2 regions of the Paenibacillus sp. FSL H7-0756 genome follow, and region 2 is predicted to be linked to the other one. Evidence: riboswitches for the same ligand, from Rfam matches in the RefSeq annotation. Region 2 holds a riboswitch; the other holds the start of a gene.

What was found. Region 2 has a riboswitch for cyclic di-AMP ahead of NST04_RS00790 (hypothetical protein). Riboswitches for the same ligand answer to the same signal wherever they lie in the genome.
Region 1: linked by a shared signal. The riboswitch ahead of NST04_RS19415 (alpha/beta fold hydrolase) and the one ahead of NST04_RS00790 (hypothetical protein) in region 2 are both predicted to bind cyclic di-AMP.

Annotation. Positions count from the first base shown of each region.
Region 1 covers NZ_JBBOVT010000002.1:588,802-594,229, forward strand. The annotation lists gene NST04_RS19400 (arsenite methyltransferase) at 1-137, shown strand, start outside; gene NST04_RS19405 (arsinothricin resistance N-acetyltransferase ArsN1 family A) at 153-650, shown strand; gene NST04_RS19410 (TrkH family potassium uptake protein) at 732-2,090, opposite strand; gene NST04_RS19415 (alpha/beta fold hydrolase) at 2,170-2,982, opposite strand; cyclic di-AMP (ydaO/yuaA leader) riboswitch at 2,990-3,122, opposite strand; gene mnhG (monovalent cation/H(+) antiporter subunit G) at 3,120-3,479, opposite strand; gene NST04_RS19425 (Na(+)/H(+) antiporter subunit F1) at 3,469-3,762, opposite strand; gene NST04_RS19430 (Na+/H+ antiporter subunit E) at 3,762-4,244, opposite strand; gene NST04_RS19435 (Na+/H+ antiporter subunit D) at 4,250-5,428, opposite strand, start outside.
Region 2 covers NZ_JBBOVT010000001.1:182,276-187,703, forward strand. The annotation lists gene NST04_RS00780 (WD40 repeat domain-containing protein) at 1-912, shown strand, start outside; gene NST04_RS00785 (hypothetical protein) at 914-1,174, opposite strand; cyclic di-AMP (ydaO/yuaA leader) riboswitch at 1,148-1,317, shown strand; gene NST04_RS00790 (hypothetical protein) at 1,452-1,907, shown strand; gene NST04_RS00795 (hypothetical protein) at 2,339-2,545, opposite strand; gene NST04_RS00800 (family 43 glycosylhydrolase) at 2,564-4,222, opposite strand; gene NST04_RS00805 (AraC family transcriptional regulator) at 4,362-5,255, shown strand; gene NST04_RS00810 (hypothetical protein) at 5,333-5,428, opposite strand, start outside.

The DNA.
Region 1 (5,428 bases), on a different contig from region 2:
TTCAGGAAAGCGGCTTTACTGAGATCCATATTGAGCCCAAAGACGAATCCAGAACATTTATCAAAGATTGGGTTCCCGGTGCGAACGTTGAGCAATACATCGTCTCTACTGTGATTAAAGCGAGAAAACAATCTTAAGGGGATGTTCAATTGATCACTACATTAACTGTTCGTCAGGCCACACCAGAAGATATCGGTAGTATCCTCCGAATCTATAATCAGGGAATCGAGGATCGAATCGCTACACTTGAAACAGAGACGAAAGATTTCTCTTATATGGAGGCGTGGTTCAAAGATCATCAAGGCCGCTATAGCGTTATTGTAGCGGAACGAGAAGGTGAAGTGATTGGCTGGGCCTCCCTGAATCCCTATTCCCTCCGCTGCGCTTATAACGGGGTAGCTGACCTGTCCGTTTACATTGATCGCCGCTTCCGTGGCCAAGGTGTAGGCAACTCGCTCCTGGATTCTTTGCACAAGGTGGCCAAGGAAAATAGCTTTTATAAAATCGTTCTCTTTACCTTCCCGTTTAATGAGAGTGGTCAAGGGTTGTATCGGAAGATGGGCTACCGGCAGGTTGGTCTATTGGAGAAGCAGGGGATTATAGACAAAACGTTTATTGATGTGATGATTATGGAGAAGCTTCTACTATAAAAATGAAGATAAAAAAGGAGAAGTTCTACCCGTAAACGGAAGAACTTCTCCTTTCAATCAGTTCCAACTACTCCTTACTTACTAACCAATCAGCAACTTGTCCTCTGGGTAACGGTACTTCTGTTTAACACTTTTTTGTGCCAAGGCAAAGGCTAAGGTTAAAGGGCCCAGTCTCCCAATATACATTATAACTATGATGATACATTTACCAATTGGTGACAGATCAGGGGTTAAGCCCATGGACATGCCCACGGTTCCAAAGGCTGATGTAGCTTCAAATAAAAGAGCAAGAATATCCGTATGGCGGGTATATTCAGTAATTGTTAATAAAAAGGTTGCTCCAAGAACAAGGCCTAAGGAGATGGTCATTACAGCCAGTGATCTGAAAATAAGATCTTGAGGTATCCGTTTTTTTAGCAGCTGCACATCAGCATTCCCCTTGATGGTTGAGAAGATGCTTAATATGAGTACCGCAAAGGTGGTCGTCTTGATCCCCCCGCCTGTCGAGCCTGATGAAGCTCCTATGAACATCAGAAAGATCATAAAGAACTGGGACGCCGGTAACATCGCACCAATATCAATGGAGTTGAAACCCGCTGTGCGGGTAACCACTCCCTGGAAATATCCACCCCAGATTCTTTCCCCCCATGTGAGTGTACCAAATGTTCTGGTATTAAAAAGCTCAAAGACAAATATGACCAGAAACCCTGCAAAACAAAGCACTCCTGAAGTGATTAGCACGATTTTTGTGTGAAAAGACAGAGCCTTCCAGCTTCTCTTGCGGTATAGATCCAGAATCACAATAAATCCAATTCCACCAATGATAAATAAAAATGAAATGACAATATTGACTAACGGATCACCAACATACCGGCTCAGACTATCCGACCATAATGAAAAACCTGCGTTATTAAAGGCCGAGATGGAATGGAAAATTCCATAATATAGGGCTTTGGCAACACCCAGGTCATTCGCCCACCGGATGGTCAACAACAATGCCCCAAGAGTTTCGAAGATAAATGAGATTAGTACAATGCTTAGTGATAGCCGGACGACCCCTTGTGTTTCAACGGAGTTCGAAGATTGCTGGATGAGTAAACGCTCCTTCAGCCCAATCTTCTTCCCCAGAATTACGGCAATTAGAACACTGAACGTCATGAATCCTAATCCTCCGATTTGAATGAGGAGCAGGATAATGATTTGTCCAAAGTTGGAGAAGTCGGTTCCTGTATCCAGCACCACCAGTCCAGTGACACACACAGCTGAAGTTGAGGTAAATAATGCATTTAGCCATCCCACACTAGTTCCGGTGGATGAAGATACCGGTAAGGACAACATAATTGTCCCCAGAATGATGGTTACAGCAAAACCTAAAAGAATAATTCTTGATGAGGTTAGACTGAGTTTTCGAGTAAACCAAAGGTACCTTTTTGTAAACATATCACTGGCTCCTGTAATGATTCTTTTCGTAAATAAACAGCGCTGCGTCACCTTCAAGGGTGTGTGTCCAGTGAGAGTATCAGCCAGGTAGCTCTTGTTGAAAACACTGTTGATCCTTTAGATAATCGAGCAAAAGCCGGTTAAATAATTGCGGTTGACATAGGTGACTAGGATACATGGCATTCTCGATGATCGCTAAATGAGCTTTGGGATACTTAGCCGCTGTTTTTTTAACTTGCTCTAACACCCGCTCATTGTGATTACCTGACACGATCAGCACCGGAATTTGCAGCCGCAGCGCAAACCCGTAACCGTCCGAATACTTCAACGCCATGCGTTGCTTAATCCATTCTGTCGTCCGTTTATGCATAAGCTCTTTTCTCAAGATATGGTAAGCCAAGAGCCATCTGTGATAGGTGATACGTAAAGGCTTGATAAACATTTCAGCAGGGAGATAATGAGAAATCCAGGCACAGAACTGCAACGCTTCTTTCAACTTACTTCCGCTAGCAGAGTAATCACCTTGAAAATAACTATCCACCAAAATCATGGTAATCACCCGCTCAGGGAATAGATAGGCGAACTTCTGGGCAAGTATAGCTCCACTGGAGCAGGCTACAATTACAATCTTTTCTACATCCAGCTTATCTAATAATGCCTTTAGATCCTCAACTTGAGTGTCTACGATCCGGCCAATCTCAACATTCATCTTCCCTGACAGCCCGTTTCCTCTTAGATCATAGACAATTACTTTCGCGCGCTTACTGAAATATTCCGCCTGTGGTTCAAAAAGATGGTGGGAGGTCGAATAATCATGGATAAAAACGATGGGCAGACCGCTACCCGATATCTCATAATACAAGGTTGTTCCGTTGACATCAACAATAGGCACTGCAGGATTCCCCTCTCATGAACGCTTACGGGGTTAGCTGACGGATTCGGACCTGAGTAGCCCTACTCGATATTCTCGAGATTCACCCCGGAACTTTTGGTTCCCCCGTTTCCTTTACAGGAATTCAGCGGCAAATATCATTTCTCAGATTGCTCCTTACTTCTTTCCTTATGGGTCAGCAGATCATCCTGTACGCTGTTTTTCCACAAGGGAACGCCCGAACGGTAGGCCGCCCGGCCATTTAGATGGCCTGCGACCGGCGAAGTGATGAATACAAAAAGAATCGCCAGCAGCAGCTTGACACTGATCTCTCCATCTTTGAACCAAAAGTAAAGGAAGCCGCCGCCCAGTAAACATAACACCCCGAACGTTGCGCTTTTGGTGGCCGCATGTGAACGCAGATAGACATCGGGCAGCCGGATCAGGCCAAAGGCACTGATGCCGCAAAAAATGGCGCCCAGCACCACTAGAATCGAGCTAAACAACTCACCTGTCATGCAGTTCCCCTCCTTCTTCCACAACAACCCCACGTTCGATATACCTTGCGAGTGCAGTGGTTCCAATAAACGTCAGAATACCTATAACCAGAATTACCTCAAGAAAATTGCGGGTATCCAGCAGCATACTAATGACAGTAATCATAGCCAGTACATGAATGCCTATCGTATCTAGGGCGGCCACCCTATCCGAACGGGTAGGTCCTTTCAGAAGCCGGAACAGGCACGCGAGTATGGCCATTCCCAGAATGATCAATGCGGTAGTTAATAGTACGGAGACCATCAGCGGGTCACCTCCATGATCACTTGTTCGAAATTACCCCGGATCTGCTTCACCATTTCCTCAGCATCTTTGATGTCAATGGCATGAATAAATAGGGTCTTCCCATCCCTCGACACATCAAGGGTCAGCGTGCCAGGAGTCAGACATATTAGACAAGACAACAGTGTAACTTCCCAGGCTGAGGTTAACGCCGTCTCATAGGCGAATATTCCAGGGCGGATCGCCAGCTTCGGACGAAGAATATGATAAATTACCACAAAGTTCGAGATGGTCAATTCGCGGATAAAGATCAGCAGCAGCTTGAATATGGACCATAGGCGTTTTAAATAAAATGGCCGGGCCTGAGGCTTGGATCTTCTGAATAACAGCAGCATCCCTATGCCGAGCAGAAACCCGATAAGAAAAGTGGCGCCGGAGCTGCTATTATTGATTGCCATCCACAATAAAGCAACTAACAGATTAAACAAGAATTGTAGAGCCATTATATCTACTCCTTCAGTATGGCTTGAATGTATTCCGCAGGTGAAGCCAGAACCTCTCCGGCCTGTGCTACATAGGCATATAGAGCATCTGCTCCAATACCCATTGCAATGACAAGCACAAGCAGTGCAGCGGCGACAGCAGAAGCTCTCTTCAGGTTCACAGCAGGCAGTTCTCTCTGAGGTTCATTTCCCCAGAAGGCCAGCCTGAACATCTTGATTAAGGAATACAGCACCATAAAGCTTGAGCCGAGACCGATAAGAGACAGTGTCAGCATACCGGCATCCAAAGCTCCGCGGATGATCAGCAGCTTTCCGGCAAAACCGCTCAGCGGCGGAATCCCCACCAGAGCAAGGGTCAATATAAAGAACATCCAGCCCAGGAGCGGGTATTTCTTAATCATGCCTCCCATTCCACTCAAACGATCTGTTCCTGCTGCGGAGATGATTAATCCGCCCAGTATAAACAGGAGCCCTTTAGCCAGCATATCGTGAAGCAGATAGAAGATGACTCCGTTCAGCGAATCCCCGGTACCTGCAGCAAGCCCGAAAGCCACAAATCCGACACTAATAATGACATTATAATTAAGAATCCGAGGGATATCCTTGTAGGCCACTGCCCCTATGCTGCCCAGAATCATGGTTGCCGCAGCCATCCAGGCGATCAAACTATGCGTGAGACTGGTATCATTCACAAACATCAGGGTGAACGTGCGGATAATGGCATATAGTCCTACTTTGGTAAGAAGAGCACCAAATAGTGCCCTGATCGCCGAAGGCGGTGCGCCGTACGATCCCGGGAGCCAATAGAACAGGAACAGCCCCGCTTTTAAGGAGAATACGATTAAAAAAAGCACAGCAATTACGTTCAATATACCGCCTTGCCCCGCTTCAGCAATACGCTGTGACAAATGCGCCATATTCAGCGTCCCTACTGCCGCATACAGATACGCTACAGCTGCTACAAACAACGTTGACGACACAATATTGATCAGCAGGTATTTCGCTGTCTCCCGTAACTGCAGCTTGGTCCCTCCAAGGGAGATAAGGGCATATGAAGAAATCAGCATCACCTCAAAGAAGACGAACAAGTTGAAAATATCTCCCGTAAGGAAAGAGCCGTATACCCCGACCAGCAAAAAATGAAAGAAAGTATAATAATAATACCGCTCCCTCTGCTCTCCAAT
Region 2 (5,428 bases):
TTCTATGCGCTCGCCGGAACTCAGGGGATTACCATTATGCATTCTATGAACAGCACACTTCAGGGTACAGTTGTAGCCACCCTCTCATGGCGTGAGCTGAATGGAACGATTCAAGCACTGGACCCGGACTTTCCCGTCTTGGACATAGAGAGCCTGGACCAGGCGTTACCCTTGGAGCAGGTCATTCCTTTTAACGGGGGCGGGGCGTTATTGCTTGTTACGAGCCAGGGGATTTTCCTGGTCCAGCAATCGCAGGAGAAGCCCTGGGAGGTGAAGCTGCTGCATCCGGATCTCGAAGAATATAAAGCAGATGAGCTGGAGCATATTGAAATTGACATGCCGCATGGTGCCGTCTCTCCGGATGGAAGATGGATTGCCTATGGCAGCCAGGGCAGTGATCATCTTTTATATGACACAACTTCAGGGCAGGTTCACCTATTCAATCCGGAATCCAGTTACCCGCACTATACAATATTTACAAAGGACCAGCATAGCGTATGGTACAATTCCTGCCACTTCTATAATGGCGTTACCCTTGCCGTTCCCCTTGAAGATGTGGAAGGAGGAGAACTCCCGGCAGATCAGGAATATCCGCTTGTTAACGAGGAAGCCCGGGTGTATGCGGCGGCAGCGCTGAAGAATGGTGTTGTGATTGGCGATGCCTATGGCTACTTGAGGCTCATTGATGCAGAGGGGCGGGAGCTGTGGCGTTATTATGCCGGAAGCACTATTTCAGGCTTAGCTGTCAATCGGGATGAGACTCTGCTGGCTGTAGGGACTTATGGAGGGATGCTGCACTTCCTGGACCTTCATGCAGCGCAGCGAAGCAACTATGCGATTACAACAGGAACCGTTCGTGAGGTGAAGCGGATCATTGCCTGGAAGAATCAGAAGGTTCCGCTGTGGTGGTAGTCTAATACAAGGGGCCTTCATCCCCACCGCCGTCTGCCAAAAATAAAAAACAGCGCTTGAGCGAGATAAATGGCAGATAATCTGCTACAAATGTGAGTTTTGGCTTCCCTATGCACAGCCATTCAGCCATTTGCTGAAAATAAGGCGAATAGCACTCTTTTCCATTTTTACAACCCACCTCCGAAAAGTGTATGATTCGTGTTGAAAGCAAATGAGTGTATTCATGAAAATGAGCAATGCATGCACGCTGAATTTCCGTCATGTGGAAAACGGGGGAACCATCCGGCCGTCTGGCCGACTTGGGGTGAATCCGAAGGAGAATGCCACGCGCAGGTCTCCGGCAGGTAGGGCGACTCTCACCGTCCGAATCCGACAGCTAACCTCGTAAGCGTAAGGAGAGAGCCCTGATCCGCCAAGCTTTTGTGCCAGGCGTCTTATGCCTGTTACCCAAAACCGCAGGCAGAGGTCCTCCTCTGCCTGCGGTTTTTTGCGCACTGGAATGAACTGCACAGTATAGATTCAGAAAGGAACGTGACCACATGCCTGACCCCTTACCGCCCAAACTAACAGCTGCTGCCGGATTCAACCACTACACCCAGCAATATAGCGGGCCCGTCTATGCGCTTAGCTGTCTGCTGCTGGAAAAAGGCGCCCGTGCCGAACAAGCAACCACCGCCACCTTCGTGGCACTCCATCCACTATGGCTGAAGGGCAGCCTCTCCGGGGACGGTGCTGCTGCGGCTGCCTACAGAGAGTGCATCCGCCAATGTGCCATGCTCACCCGGGATCGTAGCCGCTGCGCTCCTGCCCTGCTTAAATGGGACGATCATGTCGCCAGTGCCTTATGGTACGGCATCCAGCTCCCCCTGCCCGACATCAGCCTGATCCTGGAGTGCAGCATTCCCGAGCTGAAGGCCCGGCTAAGAGGAATACGCGAACAGATGGCAGCCGCACATTCGGCCTTGCCTGCGGTCCACCGCCCTTCGGCGGGATGAGTCGGGGGATTAGCATGGGCTATAGGAATGAGTGCGGCGGAATGAGTTGGATGTGGCGGAATCAGGATACGGATGCGGCAGAAGGAGTCTGATGTGGCGGGCGGGCTGCGGACTACAGATCCGCTATTTTGGCAAATGGGACCATTCTGAAGTCCATGCGGACTGAGAGGCGCTTAATGTACCCATGCCTCATTTTTCGCTCCACCCAGCCTCTTAACGTCCTCTCAGTCCGCAACGGGGAGATAATCGGTCTTTTCACAAAATAAGGGCCTCTGAGTCCGCCTACAAAACAAAAAAGCCGCGACATCCGCCGCGACTTAGTCCTTGACTCTCAGCACCAGCACGCACCCATACTGTGCCTGGCTCACCTTACATAGCTCAACCATCCGATGCATCGATCCAGTCTTCGCCAACCGTCCATTACCTAGAACTCAGCTCTTGCCTTTCCCACTCCTACCATCCTTACCGCCCTTGGCAAACCGCCAAAAGGCCATACAGCAGCCGAGCAATCCGGCTCCCAGCATAAGGGTCTGTAACGCCCCCAGCCAAGCCGACTGCTCCGAGGGGATCAGGCTGCTGATAATGATGAGCAGGATCGAGGCCGCGACCAGCACGGGGGTTTGTCTACTTTTCTTCACAACCATTCACCACTCCTGTTAGTAATTCTTAACTCTATAGTACTCAAAATCAGCGAAGGAGTCATGCTGGTGGGCATCCACGGAACCGATGAAATTGAACAAGCCTGTAAATCCGCCAATCTCCCCGGGCTCTCCGTTCACGCCTTCATCCGACAAATAGAGAGCATCGATATTCTCTACAAAAGCTTGCCAATCCCCGTTATCCCTGAAGCGGTAAAGGATACTCGCGATGCCTGAATGATAGATAAGCTTGAGCTCTGCTGTGTCTTCAGGGACTGGAATGTAATGGTGGACCAGCTCAATACGTTCTCCCAGCTTGGCCTGTAGTACAGATAGAACGGTGCCCTCTGATTCGGAGTGGGTCAAGTGAACGTACAGCCAATTATTCGAATCATAGTATAGCCCCATCCCCGCCGTTTCCGAATAATGATCGGGATGAAACTCCACCTTGGTCTGAACTTCATAATGGAGGGAGGTTGCACGCGTGGCCAACATCGCCGGATTAATCTGTGAGAAGAATGAATTCTCTCCATGAATGCGTAAGTAACCCGGACGTTCAACCGTATTCACCCATGCTGCTTGCTGCTCCCGGTATGGAGTCAGAAAGTGAATATCATAGTGCTCCTGGTTAAAATCATCAAATACGTCATGAGAGAGTCTGTCCCCCTCTAGTTCAACACCTGCTAACCCCTCAACTTCCATTTTGGCTACATTCGATCCATCCTTCATTTCCAGCCAGCCAGCCTCTGTCCAATGCATTTTTTGAATCGAGGTTTCGCGGCCTAATGGATTCAGTAGCGTTCCTTCCACTGGCCGTGACATTAGATGGGCAATGTACCATTCGCCTGTTTGGGTTTGAACTAATGAGCCGTGACCTGCTTTTTGCATGATTGAACCTGGATTATACATCTCAAAATGCCCGGCATCCGGATTACCCAGTGAAAATAAATGGCGCGGCGAGGAGGTGATGATCGGCTCCCCCGACGGATGCGGTTCATAGGGACCAAATATATGCTCCGCACGCCCAATCTCAACACCATGAGCATAACCCGTTCCGCCAGCTGCTAATAGCAGATAGTACATATCTCTATATTTATAGATCTGCGGTGCTTCAGCACAGCCGCGGCTGGTGAAGCCTTGCGTCACACGGTGCCATTGTCCAACCAGCTTCCCCGCATTCAAATCAAATTCAGCGATCACAATATGTCCAGGCGCTTGGTACCCTTCACGGGTCTCCCATTCAAGAATGGACACAAAGTGTTTGCCATCTTCATCATGGAAAAGCGCCGGATCGAACCCTATGGATGTCAGATAGATGGGCTCCGACCAAGGGCCATGGATATCTTCCGCCCACATGGCATAGGAATCCGAGTTGAATTCACGGCCTGCCATGTTTAACATATGAGAATAGGCTAACCAGTACCGCTTCGTCCTGGAATCATAGGATAGATGCGGCGCCCAGATCCCGGCTGGAGTATTTGTCCCCCTTAGATTGACTTCCCCTTTATTCAGTGCGAAGGCAGTCAGCTCCCAATTGGCCAGATCTGTTGATTGGAAAATTTGAATGCCGGGATTCCAGTGAAACGTGGATGTCGCAATATAATACACATCATCCACTCTAATAATAGAGGGATCTGGTGCCATTCCAGGGATTATAGGATTATTAATCTTCGTCATTGATTTGCTTCCCTTCGCTGTTTAGCCATATTATTTACCCTTTTCCTATTGTCTATGTATATTATAATAACTAGTAACGTCCTTATGCGATGGGATGATTACGGCTAGATTTACCCAGATCAAAGGCAGGTGCTGCAAATTGGAACATAGGAATAGCCAGCTCACAGGTGCACAGACGCTGCTGCTGCCGCGCATTGATTGGAATATACGTTTTTTTGGCGCACATACACAGACCGTTCCTGCCGATTGGAGCATGATGACAGAATCCCACCATGCCTTTGAGATTCTGATTGTGCTGGATGGTGCTCAAGAGACAAGGACGGATCATGAACAATTCATTGTGAACCGTGATGATATTCTGCTGATTCCGCCTGGGTTCGAGCATACGAATAAGTGTATTTCCGCTACATCGATGACCTATTTCTGTGCGCATTTCGATATAGACGAGCCCTCCTTGCGGATGAAAATACTAAAAAACTGCGATTGGGTCTATAAGCCCTCCAATACGTATCATGACCCGTTGAAACAATGCCTTCAAAAATGGATCGATATTCTGCATGAGCCTGAGTTGTCGTTCACCAAGGCGAAGCTAAAAGCACAAATGGTCTTGTTCGAATTATTGGAGGTGCTAGTAGATATCCAGCCGGTTCAGACGGAGACACGTACTAAGCAGTCCATGACCACTGCGAAATACGCCAAAGAAATTGCCGAAGCCATCAAGCGGGCTTTTAAGACAAATTGCGCCCAGGGAAATTCAGATTACACCCTTCACATCCAGCCCATCATCGCTTCGCTTGGGATCAGCCCCAACTACGGATTAGAGGTATTTCAAAAAATATATAAAATGTCGCCCCGCACCTATCTGTCTGACTTAAAGCTGCAGGAGGCCAAAATATTACTCCAGCAGCCCAGGATATCTTTAAATGAGATTTCAAACCGTTTAGGCTACAAGAACCTCTCCCACTTCAGCAGACAATTCAAAAGATGGACGGGAATTAACCCTTCTGACTTTCGTAAAAATAATAGTGTATAGCAAACACCCACCTGCCTTTATGGGGCAGTGGGTGTTTTGTTGTTGCGCGCTTTATATATCATGGTTACAGCTTCGTCTTATTCGCTGCGTTTCTTAGATTTACCCAGGGTCACAATCGTCATCATCATCCCTACCAGGCCCATCCCTAACAGCAGCCCTTGCGAGAAATCCAT